2 regions of the Pseudoalteromonas sp. A41-2 genome follow, and region 2 is predicted to be linked to the other one. Evidence: riboswitches for the same ligand, from Rfam matches in the RefSeq annotation. Region 2 holds a riboswitch; the other holds the start of a gene.
What was found. Region 2 has a riboswitch for lysine ahead of lysC (lysine-sensitive aspartokinase 3). Riboswitches for the same ligand answer to the same signal wherever they lie in the genome.
Positions count from the first base shown of each region.

Region 1: another riboswitch for lysine. It lies ahead of dapA (4-hydroxy-tetrahydrodipicolinate synthase); the one in region 2 lies ahead of lysC (lysine-sensitive aspartokinase 3).

Region 1 is NZ_CP065231.1:239,525-254,562, reverse strand. It holds gene IT970_RS01225 (2OG-Fe dioxygenase family protein) at 1-331, opposite strand, end outside; gene IT970_RS01220 (hypothetical protein) at 695-1,636, opposite strand; gene acnB (bifunctional aconitate hydratase 2/2-methylisocitrate dehydratase) at 1,854-4,451, opposite strand; gene IT970_RS01210 (OmpA family protein) at 5,020-6,090, opposite strand; gene IT970_RS01205 (protein adenylyltransferase SelO) at 6,561-7,973, opposite strand; gene IT970_RS01200 (DNA-3-methyladenine glycosylase I) at 7,982-8,677, opposite strand; lysine riboswitch at 8,860-9,055, shown strand; gene dapA (4-hydroxy-tetrahydrodipicolinate synthase) at 9,193-10,077, shown strand; gene IT970_RS01190 (2,3,4,5-tetrahydropyridine-2,6-dicarboxylate N-succinyltransferase) at 10,092-10,832, shown strand; gene IT970_RS01185 (PLP-dependent decarboxylase) at 10,832-12,037, shown strand; gene IT970_RS01180 (succinylglutamate desuccinylase/aspartoacylase family protein) at 12,043-13,161, shown strand; gene IT970_RS01175 (phospholipase A) at 13,447-14,484, shown strand; gene IT970_RS01170 (bifunctional GNAT family N-acetyltransferase/hotdog fold thioesterase) at 14,549-15,038, opposite strand, start outside.
Region 2 is NZ_CP065231.1:2,046,911-2,061,948, reverse strand. It holds gene IT970_RS09405 (ATPase) at 1-2,660, opposite strand, end outside; gene IT970_RS09400 (condensin complex protein MksE) at 2,660-3,205, opposite strand; gene IT970_RS09395 (hypothetical protein) at 3,208-4,482, opposite strand; gene nhaD (sodium:proton antiporter NhaD) at 4,631-5,878, shown strand; lysine riboswitch at 5,964-6,136, shown strand; gene lysC (lysine-sensitive aspartokinase 3) at 6,218-7,597, shown strand; gene IT970_RS09380 (4'-phosphopantetheinyl transferase family protein) at 7,574-8,314, opposite strand; gene IT970_RS09375 (sodium-dependent transporter) at 8,463-9,788, shown strand; gene IT970_RS09370 (2-hydroxyacid dehydrogenase) at 9,957-10,940, opposite strand; gene IT970_RS09365 (glutathione peroxidase) at 10,906-11,421, opposite strand; gene IT970_RS09360 (NAD(P)-dependent oxidoreductase) at 11,541-12,422, shown strand; gene IT970_RS09355 (hypothetical protein) at 12,488-13,291, opposite strand; gene sbcB (exodeoxyribonuclease I) at 13,396-14,841, opposite strand.

The sequences.
Region 1 (15,038 bases), 1.8 Mb from region 2:
CACGGTCAGCACTGATGCCGGTCATTTCACGGAATTGATGAACAATTTGCTTCATGCCATCACTGGCTAATAAGCTGTCTTCAAGATTCTCATAGGTACGCTCTACATTACCTTGAAACGTATTGATTGAATCATCTTGAACAAATGCTTTTGTTGGTTGTAATTTTAATTCGCCATCAACCACTTTAATTACCGAATAGCGACGTTTACGAAATGCGCCATCTGCGTATGGGTTAGCGGGTAAATTAGCAAAAGAAGGCTTTACTGCGTCAATATGTGATTGGCTTACAAAACGAAGTTGTAAAAGATTCTGGTTGTTTAATGTAGTCATAAAGATCTCGCCTTAATACGTTGAGAATATTGACGAGGATTTTAATGCAATTGATGAGGAAATTTTGCGTTTTTATGTAAACACAACCGGTCTATTGTTTAATTTTAAGATCGTTTTTATTCTTATTTTAGAAGTTTAATCTAAAAAAATAAAAAGTGCTGAAATACACCGTTTAAGCTTAGGGTACCTATTTCAAACCGCTAAATAACAAGACAATGTGAAGTTGATAAAAAGCCACAGCGAACCGTGGCTTTTAGTTTACTCAATAAGTTATGGTCGTCGTATCTGAGACGCTTACAAATTCACTCGCGTAATCTGCTTATCGGAATGTACAGTCTCATTAAAAAAGTGAATCACCGAGTATTAATAGCTCCATTGTAAGCCTAATGCAAACGATACATTACTGTATTCAACTTCAGGTACACGAAGGCGTTGACCGTTTTCTAGATTCTTGGTCACAATATCACGTGACTTATACTGAGCATCGATTCCACCAATCAATGCGATATGAGACAGTACTTGATATCGCATTCCTACCCGCCCCATAACACCCCAACCATTAAAGCTATCGGTGAGTGTCGAGGTTTCAAATTGCGTATTCTGAATCTCAGAATACATAGGTGTACTTAATTCAGTTTCAATATACCAACTATATTTATTAAAACTCTTTTGCAAGCGACTATCGTAACGCGCTCCTATGGTCAGCAAGATCCCCATTTGATCTTCAGAAACCGAAATAACCGGACGTAACTGCGAAGCATAATCCTGCTGCTCTCCTGTATTATTACCTGAATTCATACCGGGTAATGTAAATCGCGCGGGATTATTTGGGTCATCTGATAATGCGATTAATGCTTCGTCGAATGCTGTTGCACCGGGTTGTACAAATGCAAAATTCGAACGCGTGAAACTAGAAGTAAAAAACTTTGTCCCTAGTGTAAATTGCACTGTTTGAGAAAAATTATACGCCCCCTTAAAACCTATTTCATTCGCTTTCGTTTTAAATGCATTTTCTTGAATAGCACCAAAGTCATCCATGTACCACGTCTCAGTTTCAATTTCTGTGGATATTGTTGCAGCACTTTCAATATAAAAGCCCCAGTTATCATCGATACCTGTGTATGAAATTTGCCGTACGGCAGGGTTTGTTACATCAATAGATTGATTAAGTTTCCCAAAGCCTGCAACATCATTTAAAGTTTCGCTGTAGCTAATTGTTTCGAAACCTACTCTAACTTCACTAAAAGAGGGGTTAACTGCCAATACAGAACTACTAAATGGGAGTAGAAAAAGGAGTGCTTTCATTATTCAGTTCCTTGAAATACAGAGTCTGCGTCGCCAAGAAATAGATGCAGCCCTTCCTTGGTTACACTTTTAAACATTAAGTTACACTAATTAACTTTTTACATTAATCAGTGTAGACAAACGTATTAGTATTTCAAATAAAACTGAACAAAAAGTTAATAAAAAAGCCCGCATATATAATGCGGGCCTTTTACAGTAAAACTCAATTAGTTACTTATTACACAGCTTGCTGAACAATTACTTGATCTGCCTTTTTAGTGTATTGAGGCATACGGTGGAAGTTCAGGTAGCGATAAGTATCAGCTGCTGTTGCGTTGATCTTATCTGCGTACTCTTGATATTCAGCCGGTGTAGGCAGCTTACCTAGAATTGCAGCAACCGCTGCAAGCTCTGCTGATGCTAAGAATACGTTTGCGCCAGTACCAAGACGGTTAGGGAAGTTACGAGTAGACGTAGACACAACTGTCGCCTTATCAGCAACGCGTGCTTGGTTACCCATACATAATGAACACCCTGGAGTTTCAATACGCGCACCTACACGACCAAAGATACCGTAGTAACCTTCGTCAGTAAGCTGATCTTTATCCATCTTCGTTGGAGGAGCAACCCATAACTGAGTTGGAATACGACCGCTGAAGCCATCAAGAAGTTTACCCGCAGCACGGAAGTGACCAATGTTAGTCATACAAGAACCGATGAATACTTCGTCGATTTTCTCGCCTGTAACGTCAGATAGTAAACGTGCGTCATCTGGGTCATTTGGCGCACAAAGAATAGGTTCTTTGATTTCAGCTAGGTCGATTTCAAGTACGTGTTTGTACTCTGCATCGGCATCCGCTTCCATAAGCTCTGGGTTCGCTAACCACTCTTGCATTGCATTAATACGACGTTCGATAGTACGAACATCACCGTAACCTTCAGAGATCATCCACTTAAGCATGACAATGTTTGACTCAAGGTATTCAGCGATAGATTCTTTAGAAAGTTTAACGGTACAACCTGCCGCTGAACGCTCAGCTGACGCATCAGAAAGCTCAAATGCTTGCTCAACTGTTAAGTGCTCAACACCTTCGATTTCTAGTACACGACCAGAGAATTCGTTGATTTTACCTTTCTTCTCAACAGTTAGAAGACCTTCTTTAATACCGTAGTAAGGGATAGCATGTACTAGGTCACGTAACGTGATACCTGGCTGCATTTCACCTTTGAAACGTACTAAGATTGACTCAGGCATATCAAGTGGCATTACACCTGTTGCAGCTGCGAATGCTACCGCACCCGAACCTGCTGGGAATGAAATACCTAGAGGGAAACGCGTATGCGAGTCACCACCCGTACCTACGGTGTCTGGTAATAACATACGGTTTAACCATGAGTGGATTACACCGTCGCCTGGACGAAGTGATACACCGCCACGGTTCATGATGAAATCAGGAAGCGTATGATGAGTGTTTACATCGATTGGCTTAGGATATGCTGATGTATGACAGAAAGACTGCATTGTTAAGTCTGCCGAGAAACCTAAACATGCTAGATCTTTAAGTTCGTCACGTGTCATAGGACCTGTTGTATCTTGCGAACCAACGGTAGTCATTTTCGGCTCACAGTATTGACCAGGACGTACGCCAGGCATGTTACATGCTTTACCAACCATTTTCTGTGCAAGCGTAAAGCCTTTGCCAGAGTCAGTAACAAGAGCAGGTTTGCGGAAGATATCTTCTGCTTCTAGACCTAGAGATGCACGCGCTTTGTCTGTTAGACCACGACCGATAATAAGTGGAATACGGCCACCAGCACGCACTTCGTCAAGAATTACGTCTGATTTTAAAGAGAACGTTGAGATAACTTCATCAGTGCCGTGACGCTTAACCACACCTTCGTAAGGGAAGATATCGATTTGGTCACCCATGTTTAGTTCATCAACAGGTAATTCGATTGGTAATGCACCAGAATCTTCCATCGTGTTGAAGAAAATAGGCGCGATTTTACCGCCTAGACATACACCACCAACACGCTTGTTAGGTACGTGAGGGATATCATCACCCATGAACCAAAGCACTGAGTTAGTTGCAGATTTACGCGATGAACCCGTACCAACTACATCACCAACATACGCGAGCGGTAACCCTTTCGTTTTAAGCTCTTCTAGTTGTGAAATTGGACCAACTTCACCAGGCTTGTCTGGGTTGATACCGTCACGCTCGTTTTTAAGCATAGCTAAAGCGTGCAGTGGGATATCTGGACGAGACCATGCATCAGGTGCAGGTGAAAGATCATCAGTGTTTGTCTCACCCGTTACTTTGAAAACAGTAACAGAGATTTTTTCAGCAACGGCTGGTTTATTTACAAACCATTCTGCATTTGCCCAAGACTCGATAACTTGTTTCGCGAATTCGTTACCAGCCTTCGCTTTTTCTTCTACGTCGTAGAAAGCATCGAACATTAATAATGTGTTTGATAAACCTTTAACGATAATTGGCGCTAACGCTTCGTCGTCTAAAAGTTCAATCATAGGTGCGATGTTGTAACCACCTAACATAGTACCTAATAGCTCTGCCGCTTTTTCTTTTGATACTAATGGTGAGCTTGTTTCACCTTTTGCTACTGCCGCTAAAAAGCCAGCTTTGATGTATGCAGCATCGTCTACGCCTGGTGGTACACGATTAACAAGAAGATCAACGATAAACTCTTCTTCACCTGCAGGTGGGTTTTTAATTAGTTCAATAAGATCAGCCGTTTGCTGAGCATCTAGTGGCGCTGGTACGATACCTAACGCGGCACGTTCTTCTACGTGTTTACGATATTCTTGTAGCACAATATTGCCCTCTTGGTGACGTGAGAGTACTCGGTAGTATTAAACTAAATACAATCATTACCCAGTACTTATAGTATTCTGACGGTTAATTATAAAGCTTTTAAGTATAGATGAAAATCCATGCTGCGGTTAGGCACTTTATATTCACTATAAATAACATGAATAGTGGTAGAAAAAAAAGCTATTCAAATGAATATTTATTAACTAAGAATCATTCCTATCTGCTTTAGCGGTCATTAACAGTGCGTTTAACCCTATTCGCTTTATTAAGCGCATTATTTAAAGGCAAGAAAATCTCGATAATAACAAGACAAAATTTTGTCTTTTAGCTGCTTTTAGCAATTGCTTTTGCATCGCTCTACCAGCTCAATCAATGCAGTCGTAAATCAGACATTTTTAACGCAGCTAGCGACAAATTTAGCACCTCACAATAGTTAAGCGTTATTGTGAACTGGGGTAGGTATTTTTGCAGATTGGCTTAACGACTTATCCTTATGAGCACACTATTTTAACCATAAAAAACCCAGCACTTGGCTGGGTTTTTAAAATTAGTCGCAAAGGTTAATTATTAACGCTCTACTTTTACACGCTCAATAACGCTTACGTGTGCTTCTACACGACGGTTTTCAGCATGTGCTTCAGCTGTATTAGCTGGGTTTTTAAGGCGCTCTTCACCTAAACCAACAGTCGTTAGACGCTCTGCATCGATACCATCTTCAATAAGTTTCTTAGCAACGGCATCAGCACGTTTCTTAGATAACCACTTGTTGTAGTCAGCTTTACCTACAGATGAAGTGTGACCTTCAAGTAGTACTTTAGTGCCTGGGTGCTCTTTTAAGAAAGCAGCAGCTTTAGCGATGTCATCTAAGTACTGTTGAGACACTTTAGATGTGTTGTTAGGGAACGTGATTAGTAAGCTCTTCGTTACTTCACGGTCTTCGTATAATGTACAACCCGTGCCGTCAACTGCATCAGTCATCGGTGTGTTAGCACATTGGTCGTCAGCATCAGGGATGTTATCACCATCGCTGTCTACAGGCTCAACAGCAACAGGAACAACTGTTGGAGCTGGCTCAACTGGCTCAGCTGAAGATTCTTGAGCACCAAAAATGTAGCTTAAGCCTAATTTAGCGCCTACATCTGTATAACCACGGTCAAGACCTTGGTATAGAGACGTTTCAGCGTTAAATGCGAAATTGTCAGTGAAGTAATGTTGGTAACCAGCACCTAGGTTAGCGAACATTAGGTCTTCGTCAACTGCATCAAGGTTTTTCAAACCGAAGATACCGTAGAATGGGCCACCACCGAAGTGATATAAACCATCGATACCGTAACGCTTACCGCTTTCTGAACCGCTCATAGTCGTGCCGTCGTTCAGAGCTACGCTGTAATCAAAATCCATATCAGCATACTCAAGACGAGCGCTCCAGTAATCGCTGAAGCGATAACCTAGCTCTAAACCCCAACCTGTAGAGTCATCAACATCTAGGCCACCTGGCGCGAAATCGCGAACATTTTCCCAAGACGCATCATAGTAGTCGCCAAATGCACCGATATAAAAACCTTGTTTTTCGGCTGCGAAGCTTGATGCACTAGTTGCAGCTAATGCTAAAGCAATAGTAAGTGATTTTAATTTCATTGTTTCCTTCCCATTTTCACAATTAAAATTGTAGCTAAGTCATCCCAGCTCAATCAGTTTAAACAGAGTAGTCGACTAATAGTTAATCAAAACTTAACACACTCGGTACAGAACAAATATCTTGCCGAGTAATTTCAGTCAATTACCCATAATAATAGGTTATCTAAATAACTTTGCATAACAATGCCTTTAGATCGCTTTGTTAAAATCAGACAAAAGCTGCTTTTTCCGCCTAATTTACTGACCTCAAAACCGATTAAAGTCCATTCCCAATTACACTATTATATTGGTTATTTTTAAATCAACAAGTTGAAAGCAACTTTATTTGTAAATATTCGTTAAAAAGCAAAACTTTAGTGCTATTTTATTGATATAAATCATATCACTGGCAGCTACCTTGCTCAATCGGCGAACACTTAGATTTTAAAAAATGAGCATTTACAGCTGCAATATATTGTTCAACATCGCCCTTAAGTACCACAAAAAGTCTGGTAATGACTATCCCCATCATGAGGGGGCTGGTACCACGCTGCTAATCGCTCTTCATAGCTATACGGGTTTTCTAAGACTTTCAACAACTCACCTATCGATGAACTCGTGCCCGTTTGCTCATATTCAGTCAAGATCATTTCAATATTATGATTACGTGGAATGACTGCAGGATTAACAGCGCGCATCACTCCGTAACTTTCACCCGAAGTTCTTAACCGCCATTTACAAAGCCATTCTTTTAAACTACCCGGGAGCGGGAAATCTGTTCGTAATGACTCTGTCAGCGCATTAAATGTGTTCGTGTAATCAAGTTTATGTTGTTTCATCAAAGTGAGTAACTCTGAAACTAATGCTTGATCGCCTGCCTGCTCGCCATCTAAACCTAACTTTAGTCGCCACATGGTATCAAATGCCGTGTTAAACTTAGCAGCAAAGCCATTTATAATCGCTGATAATTCACTGAGCGCACGTTCCTCATCTTTAAAAAGCGGTAATAAGCTTTCTGCAAGACGCGCGCAATTCCAATTTGCAATAGTTGGTTGATTACCAAAAGCATAACGTCCTTGGTGGTCAATAGAGCTAAAAACTGTTTCTAAATCAAACTGATTCATCATTGCACACGGGCCATAATCAATGGTTTCACCACTAATTAATGTGTTATCTGTGTTCATCACACCATGAATAAACCCAATTCGCATCCAGCCCACAACAAGCTCAATCTGCTTATCGATTACCGCCGCTAAAAAGTCTGTAATACGCTGCTCACCTTCACTTTTAATATCAGGAAAATGACAACTAATTGCGTATTCAACTAACTTTTCAAGTCCTTCAATATCACCCTGAGTTGCTAAATATTGAAATGAACCAACACGGATATGGCTATTCGCGACACGCGTTACAACGGCACCGGGTCGTGGGGGTTGTCGGTAAACAGTTTCTCCAGTCGTTACAACAGCAAGGCAACGGGTAGTTGCAATATCTAAGGCCGCCAAGGCTTCACTCATGATATATTCACGTATGGCAGGGCCTAGTGCACAACGACCATCTCCCCCACGCGAAAAAACCGTTGCACCTGCACCTTTTAATTGCAAATCCCATAATGCGCCATGTTTATCTTCAATGGCACCAAGCAAGTGCGCACGACCATCCCCCAAACGCGGCGAAAAATGACCGAATTGATGACCCGAATAGCCAAGCGCCACAGGCTTTACAGCGTTATCTACCTCTGAGCCACTTAAACGTTTTGCTAAAAACTCAGGGTCAGTGCTAATGTCAAACTCGCGGGCTAAATTAGCATTAAATAGCAATAAGTTCGGGTCAGAAACCGCTGTTGGGGTGTCTTCAATTGCTAACAGATCACTAATGTCTGTATATCGGGTGTGCAGTTTCATATTATTCCTTAGGGTGTTGCAATGCCTACTCGGTTATCACCCACTCCATAAGCAACTAATTGACTCAGTGCTTGCAGGCTATAACCACTTTGCTGCTGTAGTTCATTGAAAAAGTTCTGCGCCGCTTGCTGTGATTTTTTGGTCTGCAATCCCCCATCAATGAGCTGATGAGCACGAAGATAACTTTCCACATCTCGCGAGAGCAAAAAGGTATCTTTTCCCATCGCGCGCAACGCATAAGGGCCGGTGTTCCCGCCTAAGCGTGCGCCATGCTTCTTCAAGTAAGCCCATAAACCAATAATGTTGTCGCTGGGCCACTGTGCAATAAATTGGCTAAAGCTTGCATTTTTTTCAGCGACTTCATGGATCATGTAAGCATTTTCAGGAATTGTTTGCACTTTTTTGAAATTGCGAATAATTCGCTCATCCATCGCTTTTTGTTCGAGCATATCAGGTGGCATCATCAATAGTTTTTCGACGCTAAAGTCCCAAAATACTTCACGAAACCCCGCCCATTTATTATTGATTACAGACCAATAGAATCCACTTTGAAATACCTTACGAGTGAACTCCTCCAACCATAAATCATCCGCTATGTTAGCAATATCAGCATCATCGAGCGGGTTTGATAACAGTGCATGCAGCATTTCTTCACTGCCTTTTCTTTTAACGGCTCGTTGATAAATGTCGGTAAACTTTTCCATCATTCTTCCAATTCGTCTGCTTCGTTCTAAGTGTACGTAAAAACGAAGTTATACGTAACCCGATTGCTTAATTGGTCAATAAAAAACAAATCCACCGCCTTGACACCTAGAAGGCTAAAATGCTTTAATCAGCGCCAATACCCTATTTCATTATGTTGGCTTTAACGTTAAAGCGAGCATAAAGGGCTGGAAGAGGTGCGTTATTCAGGTAGCGTATGGGAAGAGCACAGACTCTGTTGATCATACGTGAGGGGAAATTAACGCCGAGAAGTAACACCGTTTGTGAGGTGCTTATTTCGGGCGACTGGGCTGAATCCCAGCGACTGTCACCAACAATAGCAATGCTATTGATAAGTTTGGTGGAGAGCTTCTGGTCTTAGTATAATAAGGCCGTCGCGTCTTTATTATTTTAAGCCCATTCGCTCTTCGAATTATACCTTGTTCGAATGACGACATGCGGCTCCATTCAATTGTTTCCGTACTGACTCTTCGAATACCTTATAAGTTCGTGAGAGATGATCAACAATTTTGATTTAAACGACTATCCATTATGGACAGCGCTAATCACGCCATTTTCTGAATCTGGCGAGGTAGACTACATCGCCCTTGAACAGCTTGTGGCTGAACAACAAGCTGCCAACAATGGTATTTTATTGCTGGGCAGTACCGGTGAAGGGCTTGCTCTTTCACTCAAAGAACAACAAGCCATTGTTGAGCACGTATGCCAGCTAACCCCTAGCGTACCGCTTATGGTTGCCGTTGGTGGTATGAACCTTAAGCAACAAGTTGCGTGGGTCGAGTACTGCAATCAACTGCCTATTCATGGCTACTTGTTAGGTTCACCACTGTATGCAAAGCCTGGCGTTATTGGCCAAACTCATTGGTTTGAAAGCTTACTAAATGCGAGTAAACACCCATGTATGCTATACAACGTACCTGGACGCAGTGCTGTTGAGATTTCACCTACCGTCATTAAAAACCTCGCCGATCATAAAAACCTGTGGGCACTTAAAGAAGCCAGTGGTGACATCGGCAAATTTGAAGGCTTTAGAACGGCCTCACCTAAGCTCGCCATTTTTAGTGGTGACGATGCACTGATGCCATATTTTGCGCAAGCGGGTGCTAAAGGCTTAGTGTCAGTGGCGGCGAATGCATGGCCAAGTCAAACTCATGAGTTTGTTAAACGAAGTTTAAGTGGTCAACATCCCAATTTATTCACCGATTGGTCTAGCGCAATTCAAAGCTTATTTGCTGTCGCAAACCCAATTCCCGTAAAAGTACTGATGCACCTGCAAGGTAGAATAAACACCCCGCAATTACGTCCACCGCTGACTCATTTAGAGCTTGAGCATACAGACAGCATCACCCACGCAAACAACACAATTTTATCTTGGAACTAAAAACAGGTTTTATCATGAGCTGGTTAGCATTATTAAATAACTTAGAATCGGGCACAGTACGTGCCGCAACACAAGACGAGAATGGCAACTGGCATGCCAATATTGAAGTAAAACAAGGCATTTTAGAGGCCTTTAAAAATGGCACAAACACGGAGTTTCCTGGTGGATTTGTTGATAAACACAATTTAGCCCCTCAAGGCTTTGCCGCAGATGCAGGTGTGCGTATGGTCCCTGGCGGTAGCAGTGTTCGCCGAGGTGCGCACGTTGCTAAGGGCACGATCATTATGCCACCCGCATATGTAAACATCGGAGCATTTATTGATGAAGGGACTATGGTCGATAGCCACGCTTTAGTAGGGTCATGTGCACAAGTGGGTAAAAATGTTCATCTGAGCGCAGCGGTTCAGTTAGGTGGCGTACTTGAACCAATTGGTGCCAGTCCTGTGGTTATTGAAGATGATGCATTTATCGGCGCAGGTTGTGTGATTGTAGAGGGCGTTGTCGTTAAAAAAGGCGCAGTGCTTGCACCGGGAGTCCGCTTGTCTGCGACCATTCCAGTCTATGATTGCGTGAACGAACGCCAATTAGAAAAAGGCGAACCAATCCCTGAGTACGCTATTGTGATCCCAGGTTCTCGCCCTGCTTCCAATGCATGGGCTCGCGAGCAAGGCCTCAGCATGTCATGTGCGCTCATCGTAAAATACCGTGACGAACAAAGTGACGCGTCATTGTTATTAGAAGAGGTTTTACGTTAATGAGCTTTTTGAGCACGCCCATCAAGCAAGCAGTTGAACAAGTTTCAGCGCACCTTGATACGCCATTTTTTATCTATGACCTTGATAAATTAACGACACATTTAAAACAACTCACTGCCCAAACCGATGTGAAACTGTGGTATGCCGTTAAGGCTAATCCCCTGTCTCGCATTATTCAGTGTTTAGACAGTGCGGGGTTTAATTTTGATGTGGCGAGTAAAGGTGAACTTGAGCAAGTACTTGCTCAAGGCATCAATAGCGAGCGCGTGCTCAACACAGGGCCAGCAAAGAGCCCTGCACAAATTAGTCATTTTATTGCGCGAGGTGTGCGTATTTTCGTCGCCGAGAGCATTAACCAAGTCCGTTGGCTAAACGAGCAAGCCACAAAAGCTAACTGCCAACTGCAAGTATTATTGCGTGTACAACTTCGCTGGCCAGACAGCGAAAAGAACCCGCTTGGTGGCGATAGCCTCACTCCTTTTGGCCTTGGTTGTGAAGAGTGGCACGCGCTTAATGTCAATGACTACCCAGCACTTAAGGTTGATGGTTTGCATATTTTTCAGTGGGGCAACATGCTCAGCACTGACAAACTGGCAGCGCTTTGGCGCGCTATGATCCAGCCATTACAGCAACTAGCACGTGCATTACGGATTGAACTTAACATACTCGATTTAGGGGGCGGCTTAGGCATCCCTTATACTCAAGATGCCAACCGATTAGACTGGTCAGCACTTATCGAGACCCTTGCCAGCATTAAAGCTCAAGCCGGTGTAGCGGAACTTTGGATGGAATTAGGCCGTTATGCCGTAGGTGAATGTGGTCATTACGCAACACCTGTGGTTGAGCGAAAAGAAAACTATGGCCAACAGCAAGTGATTTTATCGGGCGGGATTAATCACCTGCTTCGTCCTGCGGTCACAAACCAAGACTTCCCAGTTACAGTATTGCGTGAATCACAGGCTTCACTGACAACAATGACACTCTATGGTCCACTTTGTACCGCGCTTGATTGTTTAGGTGAACATACATTAGCGAATGACGTAGATGAACATGACTGGCTCATATTCAGTCAATGTGGTGCTTATGGTTTCACAGAGAGTATGCCGTACTTTTTATGCCATGAACTTGCTGCCGAATACGTCATTGAGCAAGGCAACATTGAATGTATCCGCAGCGCTGAAGATGCCAGCTATTATTTAAGGTAATCACCATGAGTAAAGATTTAATTAGCCAAGAAAACATTGTCGTCGGCGAAATTGCGAATGGCTTACCATTGACCATCCCAGTCTATCGCTTAAAAGGCGATGGAAGTGGCCCAAGCGTTTACATTCAGGCCAACATGCATGGTGCAGAAGTACAAGGTAATGCCGTTATTTACCAGCTACTTGAACAATTAAAAACGCTTAAACTGCGCGGTGATATCACACTTGTCCCTTATGCAAATCCGATTGGCTGCAACCAAAAGTCGGGGGAATTTACATTAGGTCGTTTTGATCCCATCACAGGGACCAACTGGAACCGTATGTATCGCTTTAACAACGCGTTACCTGCCCAGATTGCAGAGCAGCATGCATCAAGCAATGAAGACACGATCAGAAGTGCTCTTAAAGACGCGTTAGTCGCAGATATCAATGCACAACTAAACGGCCCAGATTACAGCTTAACAACGGGTAAACGTATCGCGCTCAACTTACAAAAGTTGGCACATCAAGCCGACATCGTATTAGACCTTCACACAGGCCCAATCTCAAGCCAGCACCTATATTGTCCAGAGTATGCCAAAAACAGCGCACAATACTTCAATATTGAACATGTATTGCTCATACCTAATGACTTTGGGGGTGCGATGGATGAAGCAAGCTTTTGCCCGTGGTGGTCTTTATCTGAAGAGCTTACTAAATACGGACGCGAACTTTCAGTACAGGTCGAGGCTTTTACTGTTGAGCTTGGCAGCCAAGAAAAAATTGATTTGAGTGCCGCCCTTGAAGATGCACACAGTATTTTAAGCTACTTGACTCATAAAGGTGTATTTGTTGATGCAGCGTATCAGCCTAAAGCGATGACTCGTTACGGTTGTATGCTCGATGACTACATTGCTTACTACGCCCCGATGGGCGGTATGGTCGAGTACTTAGCACCGTTAGGCGGTCATATCAAAGCAGGTGAGCCGATAGCCCATATTTTACGTATGGAGCGCTACTTATGTGAACAACCACTGCAAACACTCAGTTTTGATAAAGACGCGATTGCAATATTGCATTTCGCATCAGCGAGCGTAAACCAAGGTACTGAGCTTTATAAGTTCTTTACCAATGTCTTTGAGCTGTGATTAAACCCAGAGCTCATTCCTTCTCATTGCGTGAGAGTCAACGGCCAACAGGATTCTATCCAAAGGCCGTTATATTAGAGCCCCAAGCCTAGCTTGGGGCTCTCTATTTACAATAGCGTTTAACAAGTCCTCGCCTCTGTCAATTCCACCTTACCTAAACCGTGTTTAAACTCGCCGATTAAGCGGTAGAGATAACATTTGTCCACAATTCAGTACAAGTTCACGGCGAGTTATGTAAAAATCACTATACTGATCACACTTCTACATCTATTTAAAGGAATCGCAATGGGATGGCGTATTTGGCTAGTTGCCGCGAGTTTATTTTCCGTACCTGTTTTAGCCCAAACCGAAGAGCAAAATACGAATGAGCAAGATGATGCGCTCGAATTAGTTAAGCAATGTATATTAAATGAAGCGATTGGCGGAGATGGTCAGCAAACTCTCGAACAGCTGCGCAAGAAATGCTCCGATCTAGACGAAAGCAAAAAGCTGACCGCTCTGGATAAGCGTAAAGCGCGTGAAGAAGTGAGTAAAAAGAACCGCAATGTAATCACCCCCCATAAACGTAATTACATTTTACCACTTTCTTATGTGTCTGATCCGAATGTTCGCCCGTTTGATGGTTTAAAAGAGTTGGCTGATGACGCCGATGGCGAGCCACTTGATAACCTAGAAGTTAAATATCAATTATCAATAAAAGTGCCTATTTTTGAGGGCTTTTCTGATAAAGACCAAGGCGTATTTTTTGCTTTTACCATGCAATCATTTTGGCAGTTTTATAACAAAGATATTTCATCACCCTTTCGCGAGACCAACTACGAGCCTGAAATATTCTGGATAAACTACCTTGATCCTGAGCATGTACTTTGGGGTGATGAAATGGCGATAGCCATTGGTGCATCGCATCAGTCTAATGGCCGCAGCCAGCCAAACTCACGTTCATGGAATCGCATATACGCTGACTTTTTATGGGAAAAAAACGGCTTTGTATTTAGCTTTAAACCTTGGTACCGCATTCCTGAAGACAAAAAAGATAACGAGTTAAAAGCTCGCGGCGATGATAACCCCGATATCTACAAATACATGGGCTACTTTGAATTCTCTGGGGCGTATCGCTACAACGAACATGAATTTAGCTTTATGTCGCGTAATAACTTAAATTCTGATAATCGCGGTGCAATCCAACTTGATTGGTCTTTCCCGCTGTGGGGACGGTTACGTGGTTACGCACAATATTTCAACGGTTATGGTGAGAGCCTAATTGACTACAATGCCGATATAGAGCGTTTTGGTGTGGGTATTCTTTTAACAGACTTACTGTAAGCAACGCATTATGAGCCTTTAACAGCGAGCAACTTAGCGCCCGCTGTTAAAGGCTAAAACTATGCTATTTTTTTACGATAAAGTGCCCTTCAAACTCAGCAACTAACACATCGCCATCGTACACATTCACTGGGACATGGTAACTTGCTTTACCATTTGATTCTAAATCAGCTAACTTCCCTTTGCAGCCTTGCAACTCAACACGGCCTCGGGGATCGTTATTGAGAGGTTTTAGGTATTTAATGTTCGCATCAGCTAACACAATATTTCCCTCAAGACCGGCTTCTTTTAATGCAAGATAGGTTGCTCCCCACCCTGTTAATGTCGCTAAACTGTATATGGAACCGGCAAACATCGTGTTATGTAAGTTTAAATTGGCATCTAAATCAGCACGGGTCGTAAACTGCCAGTCAGTATAACTTTCAACTTTAATACCCATTGCATCACTGATTGGAATTGATTCACGCCACGTATTTTGTAGCACTTGTGTCCAATTAGGGTGACGGAACCAGCCTGGCTCAGACGGCTTTTGTTTCACCATTTTCCAATGCTGT
Region 2 (15,038 bases):
ACAAAGCCAAAACTCAATGCGGTTTCTATTATTGCTTTTTGGTTTTGTGGGTCGATATCCGCCGCTTCATCAATATAAATAGGGATACGGTATAAGTTTTGTTCTTGATCACTTAACAGGTAGCGAATAAACAGCATGCCACATAATAACTTAATTGTTATACGTGTGCCGTTAGAGCCCGCGGAGTCAATTTTTTCAAAGTGCTCTGTTTCACCTGCACGGTTTACTACCTCAAAGCGAATATCAAATAAATCGGTCAGTGTTAATCCCGCTTTATCTGAAGCGAGCTTAATTAAATGATCTTTTGCTTCGTTTACTGCCGACTCACTGTACGGCTCTTGGCTTAATAAATCGAGAGTATCACCTTGCTCAAACTGGTTTGAGGTACTGATAATGGTGTCGATGCTATCAACCAACATTTTTCGCGGGATCACATTGATCTTAAAGGCTTGTAAGTTTGAAATACGATGCTGACTAATGCCTTTGTTAAAGCTGTTCATTTCGCGGCGAAGGCGATCTAGGTCTTCACGCAGGCCTTTAATGGTGGCTGCTACTTCGGTAAGCGCAACTCGGCCTTGGCGCTCAACCGCATCGCGTTCGTTATCAATATTGTGAAACGCGCTTATTAGTTTTTCGTACTTAGTGAACTCATCGTTTTCGTTATCGAACTTTGTAATTCCTGCATTGTAAATATGCATGTAGGTATTGCGCACGTTGATATCAAAGTTTCTCAGCTCTTGGCAATCTTTATTAAAATGATGAATTAGATCACTTAAGTTATCAAAATCAATGCTGATTTCGATCATGTACGGCGTTACTTTGCCCGAGTAAAAATCGAGAGTATGGTCAATTCGCTCCGACTTAACTTGGCGTAAGCGTTCAGCTTGGCGGGCGAGTAGATCTTTTTTCGATTTGATAATTGAACGACGATCACTAATTGACCCACTGTTTTTTTGGATATCTTGCAGGTAGTCGTCCACTTGTTCGCGTTCAGCATTTAGCTGCTCTTTAAGCAGGGTTTGCGCATCAACAGATTGTTGCATGATTTCAAATTGCTCAAAGCGTTTTAACGCCTCTTCAGAGGCCATTAGCTCATCATAAAGCGCGTCTTTCTCTTTTTGCTTTTGGGCGACATTGGCAGCAACTTCGCGCTGTTGTTTAAACTCTTTTAATGAGTTTTCAAGTGCGGCTAATTGTGCGGTTAATTGCTCTTTGTTTTCGCCAGTTTGCATTTGCACTGGGCTAAGCTTTTTGAGCTTAATCGTTGCACCCGGTAGGGTAAGAATACCGCCTTTTACGTTGGCTGATAATTGCTCTAAAAATTCCCCAAAGGCATCTTCGTCAGTAATCTCGACATCCCCATTGCTGGTGGTTGCAAACGAGAGAATATCGGGATTGAGAATACGCGAGATTTCTTCAACCTCTTTTAAAGACAAGTCTTCACGCATACGAGTAAAGAGGTTGAACTCTAAGTTTTTCAGCTGCAGCTTTAAGCTTTTAATTTGCTTTTGTGTTTCGCTGATGCGGTAATCAAGCGTGTGTAAGCTTTGCCCTTGTGCGCTGTTTAATGAATGCGACAGCGACTCATAGTCCTGCTTAAGCTGGGTAAGGCTTACTTTTAAAGTGGCTTTATTAACCAGTTCAAACTCAGATTTTAATGCTCGGTAGTCTAAAAACCATTGCTCAATTTGCGTTTGTTTGCGCTCAATATCGCGAGACTGTTGAATGTATAACTGTTGCTTTTGTTCAAATTCGTGTTTTTCGTGCTCAATATCTTCAAGGGCAATATTGAGCTCTGCTAGCTGCTCTTGTTGATAGCTTTCAAAGTCAATTAAAGCTTGGTCAATCTTAGGTGCGTACGCAGCCAGTTTACCTTTTAATACGGTTTGATTTTCAAGCATAGATTCAAGGGCTGCAATAGGCTCTTGCATTGATTCAAGGGCTTTTAACTCGCGTTTGGCACGGTTTACTTTGTCGAATGAGCGACGCCATACTTCATAAAAGTCTACCCGAGAGTTTGACATATGACGCTCAAACACACGCAGCATAAAGCGTTTAACATCACTGGCACCGAGCTTGTGCAAGTTAAGAATACGGCGGAAGATTTCTTTGTAAATTGCCGAGTCTTGTACGTTATTCAGCGGGATCATTTTTAAATTGATATCGCCATCAAACGGCGTCGCACCACCAGTTAAAAGGGCGTTGAGCTCTTGTGCTTTAAGTTCAATAGGATTGAATCCTTGCTCTTTTAAATGATTAAACAGCTTAGTGAACTTAACAATAGTTTTGCCTTGGGTGTAATGGTCAAGGTTTAGTTTGCCCTGATAGCAAAAAAACTGATGTGCGAACCCTGCAATTTTACCCAAACCAGCAACCCCAATGACCACTGGGCCGTTTGGTAAGTCGGCTTCAAGTAATATATATGATTGGTCGGATGAAAAATAAAACTTTCGGGTTTCATCTAAATCGTGACCATCCCACTCGGTAAGGCGTAAATCATTAATTAGCGGAAACTGCAGGGCATTAATAACAGAGCTTTTACCGGTATTGTTAGGGGCACAAATCGAGCTACTTTTATCAAGCGGGATCACGCATTTTGCATAGCCAGCGGTATTTAATAGCGCAAGCTTACTGAGTCCGTATAGGCTTTGGCTTTGCATTATTCGTCATCTCCTAGGTAGGTTTCTTCGTTTACTTCCATTAATGCATCGATATAACGATAAATAGGGGCTTGTAGCATAAAGCCGTTTTCAACTTCGCGGGCAAGTCCTAAGCGCACCATACGTAGATACACATCTTTACGTAAATCTGAGCCAGAGAAAATTTCAAGTTGATCAAACAAATGTTTATTAATTTGCACAAGGGTTTGCATGAGCTCTAAGTCATTAACTTCGTCGAACAAAGCGCGCATCGGGTCTTTACCTGTGTTGGCATAGTGTTCAATCAAAATGTAAATAGTCAGTGCAATAGCGCGCGAGATCTTGCCCATATTAGGTGTGCTTTCATCGCTGCCAAAGTAGTAATAGCCACGGCTATCGTGTTGTAAATCATGACCGAGTGCATTGAATAGGGCGCGATAAGCATCAATGTGTTGATCAAGCTCTTGCCACATTAAGGTGTCTTGCTCGCTAATGTGATAGCCTGAGGTGAGCTTTTTATTAATCGCTTGTAGATGTGTTAAATCATCTAAATTAATATCTGTCATAGTTATTGCTCTGTTGCTTGTTTGTCATCAGCAGGCGATGAATTAAACGGGTAGAGTGAAAAGTGCTGCTGGGCAATCTTTATTTTTACTTTTTCTTGGCTTTGGCTGATTTCAAGGTCGCCATCGCTAATGAGTTTTTGATATAAAAACAGCATTTCGTCAGCGTCAAGGTCGGGGTAGCTTTCATCTAAGAAACTAAGCAGCGGTTGTGACTTTTTGGTGGCCTTTTTGAAGCGCTTTTTAAACTGTGATTTTACATCGTTGTAATCGGGGATATTAGGGCTTTGGTACGCCGGCACATCTTGATGCTCTGGTAGCTCGTATTCATCGTGCTCAAAGTCAACTAAACCTGCCATATAGGCGATAATATGGCGTTGTTGACCAAGTGAAAAGCGTTGTGAATCAGAAACAAAATTAGGTTGCACGGCGCTCAGCATGTTATCAACGCCATTTTTACGCACAAGCCCAAGTACTTTCGCTGCTTGGCGGGTGATCAAGTTATTACGGCGCAGCTCTTCACGCAGTGGCATTAGCATATCAGCACTTTTACGCAGGCTTTCGCGACCCACTAAATGCATTTCTAAAATACGCGTTCGAAGTTGCTCAAGCATGCGTTTGTCTTGGTATGACTTTCCGAGCCGATCAATTTGTTCAATCTGAAGGCTTATTTGCGTTTCAATGGTGTTAAAACAAGCATGGAAATCGCCGCGTATATCAACCATTTCAAGCATTGGCTCTATGTATTCGTCAAATGCTTCTATAACAGCTTGATAGCGTTTTTGTAGCGATTGTACTGCGTTATTAGCTTTAGCTTGTTCAACAATATTTAAAATAGCGTTTTCGTTATGGCTAAACAGTTTCATTATTTTGCGAACCCGATCATCCATAATTCGGCTAAAGCGACGCAGCTCGTCGTAATCTTCAATTTCTCCGGCTTTTGCTAAGCGGTTGCCCAAGCGTGCTAAGTCATCAACTAATACGTTGATCTCTTGTGCTAAACCCAAATGTTCTTCTTGCAATAAAAAGGTTGCAAAGTCAGCAATTGCGCGGTTGATTTCTAATTGCGAAGATTTTGCCAGTGGAATAATAATATCTTGATTCAATAAACGATTTGTTTCTTTATAAATGCGTTCATTTGACCAGCTTGGCTGTTTTTGTTTTATCGCATTTTGCACGTCTTTTAAGCTGAAATCAGCCATCTTAAAACGTTTAAATAAGAGTTCTAACACCCCCCAATGCTCTGTAAGGGTATTTAATAACTTTTTAGCTGGGATCATACGGCTCCAGTAAATCAAAATTTTGGTGTTAGCGTTTAGTAGTAATTTATGTAATTGAGAATAGTTTTATGACTTAGATGCTGCTAGAATCCGCGCCGAAACACTCGACTTACAATTTTTACATTTTTATAAAGGTTGTTCAAACACCATGGTAACCCCACTTATCCTAACCCTGATAGCGGTGGCATTTTTGCTTATCGTTATAGAGGATATTATCCATGTAAACAAGGCCAAAACGACGCTTTTTTTTGGCACTTTATGCTGGATTATCTTGTTTATCTCTCCAATTCATGGGCAAAGCCCAGAAACTATACAACATCAACTTGATCACAATATTTTAGAAATTGCTACTTTGTGGTTATTCCTAATGGCTGCTATGACCTTTGTTGCTTATTTAAACTCGAAAGGGTTTATTCAAAATATTGTTCACAAAATTATGCCAAATCAAATCAGCGAACGAAAGCTGATGTTTTTGATTGGTGGTTTTGCGTTTTTGTTTTCTTCTATTTCCGACAATATCACAGCAACATTAATTTCGCTTGCAGTAGTGATGTCGCTAAAGCTTGATCCTAAAAAATTAATAAAATACGCGACCCTCATTGTATTCAGTGTGAACTCTGGTGGGGTATCACTTATTACGGGTGATGTAACGACCTTAATGATTTTCCTTGATGAGAAAGTCACCATCGGTAACTTGTTATTGCTTATTGTGCCTTCACTTGCAAGTGTGGCGCTATTGGCTGTTATGCTATCTACGGGGATGTCAGGGAATGTCGTATTCGAAAAACAAGCGGCCCGCCGCATAGAAAAGACCGACATCACCATTGCGGTGATCTTTTTCTCGACGATTATCGCAACCCTAACACTCAGTGTGCTTTATAGTGTGCCACCACTATTAACTTTTTTATTTGGTTTGTCGTTAATGTTTTTAGTGGCGCAATTTTTAATGCGCAAGAAAGACGTTAACAAAAAAATTATTGATTATATTCGTGAAATTGAATACGACACGCTCTTATTCTTCGTGGGTGTATTGCTACTCGTAGGTGCGCTTAAAGAAGTGGGTATGCTGTCTAAATTTACGCACTTATATGAGCTTATGGCGCCTGAGTATGCAAACTACTTAATGGGCTTGTTGTCGGCTGCGGTTGATAACGTGCCGCTAACGGCTGCATTACTGAAAGCCGATATTGTCATGAGCCCTCAGCAATGGTTATCGTTTACCTATGCAACAGGTGTGGGAGGCTCAATGCTTATTATCGGCTCTGCAGCGGGTATTATCGCAATGAGTAAAGTAAAAGCATTAACGTTTATGAGTTATTTAAAAATGTCGCTGTATTTATTAATAGCTTATACAACGGGTTATTATGGCTCATACCTAGCGGGAAGTTTTATTTAATACTTGACAGCTAGACGTCTAAACGATAAGTTTCAAAGCCTGCTTTTTATAGCAGGCTTTGTTATTTTAACCAGGTGTTAACTTAACATTCAGAAGAGGTGCGATACTTAGGTATTTAATGTGAGGTGACGATTGCCAATGACCATTAAAGAGGGAAGTACTCGCCGAGGAAAGTAATCGGTCGTCGCGGTTATTTTTCGGTTTATGGGGCTGAATCCTCAAAACTGTCACCAAACTAGGTGGAGAGCTTCTGGCAGTGGACTACTCTTTTTTATCAAAGCACCCCTTGCCGAGTTCTTCTTGAATTAATGTGGATTGTTACCCACAAAAGGAGACGACATGAATACCCAATTAGCCGCCAACTCGAAATCAGATTATGTAGTTGCAAAATTTGGTGGCACCAGTGTAGCTAACTTTGACGCCATGAGTCGTTGTGCAGAAATTGTCTGTGCAGATAATCAAGTACGCGTTGTTGCAGTGAGTGCAAGTGCGGGCGTAACCAATCATTTAGTTGCACTGTGTAAAGATGATTTAAGCGCAGCACAGCGCGATGAACACATCACAGGTGTTATTGCTATTCAAGAAAATATTTTAGCCGAGCTGTCGCTGGATGCCGATTTAGCTCATGGCTTTGATGAAACCTTAAAAGCATTTCAAACGCTTGCAGCAGCAGGGGCTAAATCGGCCGCTGAGCAAGATGAACTGCTGAGCTTTGGTGAGCGCTTGTCATCTTATTTATTTACTCAAGTACTGCGTGGTCAGGGCTTAGATGCTGTGCGATTTGATGTGCGTAAAGTCTTAAAAACAGATAGTCAATTTGCAAAAGCTACCCCAAACATTGCTGCAACAGCCGCGGCAGCGCAAAAACATTTAGTGCCCTTATTAGCAGAACAAGTTGTGGTAACCCAAGGCTTTATTGGCAGTGATGAGCATAACCAAACAACCACGTTAGGCCGTGGTGGTTCTGACTACAGCGCGGCATTGCTTGCAGAAGCAATTAACGCTAAAAGTGTGCATATTTGGACTGATGTAGTGGGTATTTTCAGTACAGATCCGCGTTTATGTGTAAAAGCCACGCCTATTGCTCGACTAAGCTTTGACGAAGCCGCTGAAATGGCAACCTTTGGGGCAAAAGTATTGCACCCCGCGACTATTTTACCGGCAAGTCGCAGCCATATTAGCGTGTTTGTTGGCTCAAGCCGTGAACCGCAATTAGGGGGCACATGGATTGAAAAAGAAAAGTCAGAGCAGCCTGGTATTCGAGCAGTCACACAGCGTAAAAACCAAATTCTTTTAACGGTTAAAAGCCCAGAAATGCTTTTAGCCAGTGGTTTCTTAGCGCGTGTTTTCACTATTTTAAGTGAGTTTAATATCTCGGTTGATTTAGTAACAACCTCTGAAATCAGTGTGGCAATTACCTTAGATAACGCACCTAACGCATCACGCCCAGAGCTTGATCAAGCCTGTTTAGATAAACTCTCTGAGTTTTGTCATGTATCGGTTGAGAATAACTTAACGTTGGTAGCATTAATTGGTTCAGAAATTCAATTACGTCAGCAAGAAACTAACTTAATGCAGGTATTGAGTGATTTTAATATTCGCTTAATCTGCCATGGTGCAAGTAAACATAACCTGTGCTTTTTAGTTGAGCAGAGTGAGTCTGACCTTGTTGTTCAAGCTATTCATAGTCGTTTATTAGAAAGCCAAAACGCGGCGTAAGTCGTCAAATGTCATAAAAGAGCACTGCCAGTCAGTGCTTTTTTGTGCCACCACGCTAATATCAAAATCATTTACGGTTCGGCTTGATGCGGTCAAGCTATGTTTTTCAATTTCCTCAAACACATTTTGGCTCAAGAGCTTAGCGATAGGCTGTGCAGTTGCTTTGGCCAACGCTTCTTTGAGTGTCCAAATTCTAAAAAAACACCCAGCTTGCTCGTTTATATCGCTAAAGGCGCTAATTAGGTTGACTTCTTCTTGGTGATAAAAGTGTTTGGCAAGTTTTACAAAGGGGCGTGTTTTTGTGCAGTGTTCAATATCGAAACCAAATTTATGTTGCTCAGGGTTGAGTGCTGCGCCGATAAAACCACGCGAATGCGATAAACAGGCCCAAATGGGCTCACCCTCAGGCGTGTGTAGTTTAAGCTTGCTGTCTGCGTCATCAAATTGGCTTGAAATGTCGCAAAGAGGTGTGTTTTTAAATGCTGGAACGCTGAGCTTTAATAAATACTTAAGTGTTAACCGTGTGGCAATGTACTCTTGTTTTGCTGCTTGTACTTTGCGCTTTGCAAGTACGCTTTGCTCAAACTGGCTGAGTAATTTACTAACCGGCAGGGCACTAATATCGATATGTGAAGCATCCACAAGTACGATCTGTTTATCAGCTGAACTTACTGCTGAATCAATTTTTAAAGTGTTAGAAAAATAGTGACTGCTCATGGTTTGCGGCTTTCGCATATACTCAGAATTAGATTTGTTTATTTTTACAGCAAATGCACGGTTGCAGGCACACACAAACGCAAATTGTTTACGCAGTTGACTGTAATTATGGTTTAATGAGGAAAAATAATAACAGAAATGTAGATGTATGGCACAAGTTCGTGACGGCTTCCAAAGTCGTATTGGTTTTGTTCTCGCCGCTTCTGGTGCGGCAGTAGGTTTAGGTAATATTTGGGGTTTCCCAACGCAAGCGGCAAACCATGGCGGCGGTGCATTTTTACTTGTTTATTTTATTGTTATTTTCTTATTAGCGCTTCCAGCCTTGTACACCGAACTGTATTTAGGTCATCAAGCGCAAGCAAATCCTGTTAAAGCGTTATCAAGTGCATGGCAAGATACCTCGCCAAAAGTCGGTGCCGCAGCGGGTTACATAGGCCTATTTGGCGCCATTGTGATGCTAAGTTTTTATTCGATTGTTGCAGGTTGGATGCTTGCATATGCGCTTGAACCAATCGCTAGCTTTTTTGGTTTAGCTAAGCTCAGTGACTTTTTACACAGTGATTCAATGGCGCGCAATTTTGTGTTTACGCCACTCATGCTTATCTTAACAGCCAGTATTATTTTAAAAGGGGTTAAATCGGGTATCGAGACCTGGTCACGCCGCTTAATGCCACTATTGTTAGTGTTGCTGGTGGCTTTAATTGCTTATATTGCCACCCTTGATGGCGCAATGGATGGCTTTGCTGCTTATTTAGTGCCTGATTTTAGTCAAATTTTCGATGCAAACTTAATTATTGCCGCGATGGGACAAGCGTTCTTTTCATTGTCGTTAGGTGTGGGGTGTATGATGGTATATGGCTCATATTTAAAGCCAGACGCCAACTTACCAAAACTAACAGGCACGGTTGCATTGCTTGATACGGGTGTGGCATTTTTAGCAGGGTTATTAATTATTCCTGCCATTTTTGTTGCTCAGCACAACGGCGTTGAGGTATTCAGTAATGGTAAGCTAGTCGGTGAGGGGCAATTAATTTTTGCAATATTACCTGAGCTTTTTAGCACTATGGGGCAAGTAGGCCTACTGGTTGGCTTGTTGTTTTTTGTGTTGATGTCGATTGCATCGGTGACCTCAACTATTTCATCAACTGAAATCCCTGTTGCATTTTTAGTGGAAAATCACAGCATTGAGCGTAAACCAGCCACGTTATTTGTGACCTTAGTTGTGTTTGTTGCTTCATCTTTGATCATTCTTAACTTTGATTGGTTATTTGGCTTAGTGATTATGGTATTAACACAATACCAATTACCGCTGATGGGGCTGTTTTATTTCATTACTGTAGGTTGGTTATGGAAACGTGGTAACAAATTACACCAAGTGGCGAGTGGCCCACATTATTGGTTCGCTCAGTACATTCGTTTTGTGTGTCCGTTACTGATGACCGCAGTGTTCGTGAATGTGGCGCTGTTGAAATAAAACGATCAGCTTTAATTCGAGAGTCACTTGTTTAAAAGGCGTAGGGCGCAAACCTTACGCCTTATTGTTTAAGTGCATAGAGTTATTTTAAGAGCATAGAGTTATTTTAAGAGCATAGAATTATTTTAAGAGCATAGAATTATTTTAAGCGCATAGAGTTAAGCGCATTTAAATAACTTCATTAGTCAGTGGCAAGCCTTGGCTTAACTCATTAGCACTTTGCAGTGTCGTGCAAGCTATTTCGTTAAGGGCTTCTTGAGTGAAAAAACCTTGGTGACCTGTAACAAGTACGTTTGGGAAACTGACTAAGCGAGAAAAAATGTCATCCTGCATAATTTCTTCACGGTGATCTTTAAAGAACAGTTCTGATTCTTGTTCGTAAACATCAAGCCCCAGATAGCCAATTTTTTTTGATTTTAGCGCATTGATACAAGCTTTACTGTCTAGTAGCGCACCGCGTGAGGTGTTGATTAGCATGACACCTTCTTTCATTTTCTCAAATGCAGCTTCATTAATTAAGTGATGGGTATGCTCATTTAGTGGACAGTGCAAAGAAATGACATCACTTTGCGTGAGTAGGGTATCTAAGTCACATAACGTAAATGGCCCTGCTTTTACTTTAGGATCACACACTAAAACGTTAGCGCCAAAACCATTTAAAATATTTACCAGTGCTAAGCCAATTTTACCACAGCCAATAATGCCAATGGTTTTTTTAAATAGGTTAAAGCCGAGTAAGCCATTTAAATCAAAGTTGCCTTCGCGAACGCGATTAAATGCTTTATGTGTTTTGCGATTAAGTGTCAACATGAGCGCAATACAATGCTCTGCAACTGCTTCTGGGCTGTAAGCGGGTACGCGGCAAACTTTTATTCCATGCTCTTTGGCGGCTTCAAGGTCAACATTATTAAAGCCAGCACAGCGTAATAAAATGGCTTTAACACCATCGTTCGCTAAAGCAGAAATGACGTGTTTATCAACGGTATCGTTAACAAACACGCATACAGCATCAAAACCTTTGCTTAATGGTGCGGTTGTTATATTCAGTGATTGCTCAATGAAGCTCAGAGAAACAGACTCACTGTAATTAGTTGAGTTATTGTCAAAAAAGGGTTTCTCATATTTTTGCGCACTGAATAAGGCCAGCTTTATCATTTAAATTACTCTCTATCACCATTTTGAGGGTTTCTGGTTTGGTACGCGGGGCGTACCGTGCAATGAGTTGACCTTCTGAGTTTATAAGAAATTTGGTGAAATTCCATTTAATTGCGCGGTTTTGCGCAATTCCACGTGTATGGCATTTTAAATAATTAAATAACGGATGCGCCTCAGGCCCATTAACGAGCACTTTATTAAAAAGAGGAAAGCTTACATTAAAGTGTTGCTGGTAATACGCTAATAATTCTCCACCTTCGAGTGGCTCATTATGACCAAATTGGTTACAGGCAAAACCCAGCACAGTAAAATTATGGTCTTTATATGTGTTGTAGAGTTTTTCGAGACTTGCCATTTGCATCGAAAAATTACATTTACTGGCAATGTTAACAATAAGAGTGGTTTTGCCTTGTAGCGACGCAAGGCTAAAATTTTCACCAGACGCAAGCTGGGCATTAAAACGATATATACTATCCATGTTTTACCTGTGTGTTTTTAACTTACTTAAAATTAATGAACGCTTTTTCATTCGCTTTTTAGTTATTCGATTGAGATAATGAAATTGTTACTAATTTATCACTCAAATAGGTCAGTTTTATGTCAATGAAAGTCGCCTTCATCGGATTAGGTGTCATGGGTTACCCTATGGCGGGTCATCTTGCTAACGCAGGTCATCACGTGACTGTTTATAACCGCACAACAGCAAAAGCACAAAAGTGGGTATCAGAATATCAAGGTCACTACAGCGAAACGCCAAAAGAAGCGGCAAAAGACGCTGACATTGTGTTTATGTGTGTTGGTAACGACGATGATTTACGCTCAGTGGTGTACGGCGAAAATGGTGTACTGGCTAGCATGCAAGCCGGTAGCTATTTAGTTGACCATACAACGACCTCAGCAGAAGTCGCTCGTGAAGTGGGTGCTAAAGCTAAGCAACAAGGTATTGCGTTTTTAGATGCCCCGGTGTCTGGTGGTCAGGCTGGTGCAGAGAATGGTGTTCTCACTGTGATGGTGGGTGGCGCAGAGGCTGACTTTGGCGTTGTGCAACCTGTCATGGCTGCTTTTAGTCGTTTTAGCCAACTATTAGGTGAAGTAGGTTCAGGGCAGCTTTGCAAAATGGTGAACCAAATTTGTATTGCCGGGGTAGTACAGGGCTTAGCAGAAGGACTTCACTTTGCTAAACAAGCTGGTCTTGATGGTGAAAAAGTAATTGAAACAATTTCTAAAGGTGCCGCAGGTTCATGGCAAATGGAAAACCGCTACAAAACAATGTGGGCAGGTGAGTACGAATTTGGCTTTGCAGTCGATTGGATGCGTAAAGATTTAGGCATTGCTCTTGATGAGGCAAAAGCGAACGGCGCAACGTTGCCTATGACGGCAACAGTTGACCAGTATTATGCCGATGTACAAGCCTTAGGCGGCGGCCGATACGATACCTCTAGTTTATTAGCACGTATTGAGGCGTTGCATAAAAAGTAATGGGGTATTGGTCATAAATAGTGCCTAGCATTGCTAGGCACATGTGAACTCTTATAAAAACTATTTTAATAGCAGCTAACTTGCGAGACTAATCTTTGCTCATTTTCAGCTCTCGTAAAGGCAATTTTACAATGAGTGCCTATATTAAGTGAGCCCCCATAGACAATATCTACAAAAGGTTGTGTATTACTGGTACTTAGGTTTGCATTGAAGAGTGTTGAACCATCTGAGTTCTTAACTGTTTTCGTTAAATCTGCGACTAAGCTATATTTGCCATTTTTTATCTCTATTAGTGCAAAAGGTTCGCCGCGACTGTCTTTTACTAAGACGATATTTTGGTCTCCACTATCAAACAAGGATGCAAATACATCTTTGAAATCTATAGTTCCGCTTGCAAAGTTTTTGAAGTCTTCACTGAAACTTATTCCATTATTTTGCACACTTGGCTCTGAGGTATTGCGGTTATTTCTGGTTACAACTGTGGAAGTAAATGCGCTATGTAATGCACTTGATTCAAAAGCTTTTTTAAAGCGAGTGAAGGCACTGAAAGTATCAGAAACACTTGTTGGTGCTGAGCAAGCATTACAATTAATTATAAAGTCATGGTGGAACTGTTTAAATATAACTGCCCTAGATTTAATGACATTTGTAGAAAATGAGATTGAATCATTATTTTCAGAATAAAGTGTTGTATCAATCTTCTCGTAATCTACTCCCATCTCATTACACTGACCCATATAGCTAGCATCAGGTTTATATATACAAGCGCGTATGTAAGTTTCGAAATCCATTTTGGATTCAAAAGAGTAGGCATGGCTTATGCCAATGAATAAAATGACAAATAGGGTAAAATGCATACTTTTTTTCATAAATATTCCTTTATTTATATAATGTTAGAGCATTGCTTTTTGTATAAACGGTTTAATCTTATAAGGTGCCATTTTCACAAAAAGCATGGTAATTGATGGTTGTATTACATACTTTGTGCGTAGTTATACAGTGCTTTTAAAATGTGCAGATTTTTTTCATTATCGTCGTGCTCATGAGCTAAATTTTCGAGCGTAATCATAAAATCGTGTGCGCTAATAGAAGGACTGTCATCGCCGTGCATTAATTTATTTTGGCAATACATACGCCACTGTGCAAGTTCGTCTTGGCTTAAGGTGTGTGGCCAGTTGCGAGCACGGTATCTAAACAACAAGGTGTTAAACTTTTTGTCTTCAAAATCTAACTGCATTGTGGCCAGTTGCTCGGGGCTTGCATCGCGAATAATGGCAAATTTGGCTTTATCTGCATGGCTCGTAAAGCCATCATATAGTTGATAGTCAGGGTTATGTGTTTCACCGTAGTCACGTTGTTCGTTAAATACTTCGGTTACTTTGTCGCGAAGTTCAGTATTGGCTTTTAATATAGCAAGGTTTTGCAAACACTTTTCGCGGTCTATCCCCAGGCGTGCGGCATTTTCTGGTAATAGTGTTTTAGCGGGCGCAAGAATAGGGCACTTATTTAAGTGAACTAGCTTTAAGCCGACAGGGGCTTCGTTTTCGCCAAGGTCTGTGTGTTTGGTGTAAAGGCGTGTCCGTAACTCTTCAACCGATAAATCTAATAACACCTGCGGATCATCTGTTAAATTAAAGCAGATGATGGCGTTTTTGTTGACTGGATGAAAACTCATTGGCGCTATCCAGCTAGTACAGCCTTGGCTTGCCGGTATGCGTGATGAAGTATGTACCAGCGGTGTCATGTTGAACACATCAACTAAATCAGCCAGCGCTTTTTTAGAGCGTAAACCAAAAAAGAATTGATACAGCTTGGGTTGTTTTTCTCTTATAAGCTTTGCAAGCGCAATGGTTGCAGTAACATCACTTAACGCGTCGTGAGCTGCGGCATGTTCTATGCCGTTAGCAACAGTTAAATGCTCAAGTTTAAAGCTGGGTGTGCCATCATCTTTTAATGGCCACTCAATACCTTCTGGTCGCAACGCATAACAAGCACGAACAAGGTCAATAATATCCCAACGGCTATTATTGTTTTTATACTCTCGCTCGTAAGGGTCATAAAAATTACGATATAGACTGTAACGTGTTACTTCATCGTCAAAGCGAATACTGTTATAGCCAGCTACACAGGTGTTAGGCTGACTAAACTCGGCATGAATTTTTGCCATAAATTCGGCTTCAGGCAGTCCTTTTTGCATGGCTATTTGTGGTGTAATGCCGGTTATTAAACACGCCTCTGGGTGCGGTAAATAGTCCGCCGCGGGCTTACAATATTCAATGAGCGGCTCACCAATAATATTTAAATCAAGATCGGTACGTATGCCAGCAAATTGACTCGGGCGGTCTTTTTGCGGGCTGGCGCCAAAGGTCTCGTAGTCATGCCAGTAAATTGTTGGTTGCTGTTGTTCTTGATATGCCATGCATTAAACCTTGCTAAGCGTATGTGCGCTTACCATTAAATTTATTAGTTAACAGAATTATGGCATAGAGCCTTATTAGTTTATAGAGCAAAGCGTAAAGGTGTTAGGGAATGTCTATTTTACCAACAAGGGTAGAACAAAAAATAGCCTATTGATTGTTTTTTATGCTTATATAGAGATTAAGAGTGTTGTGTTAC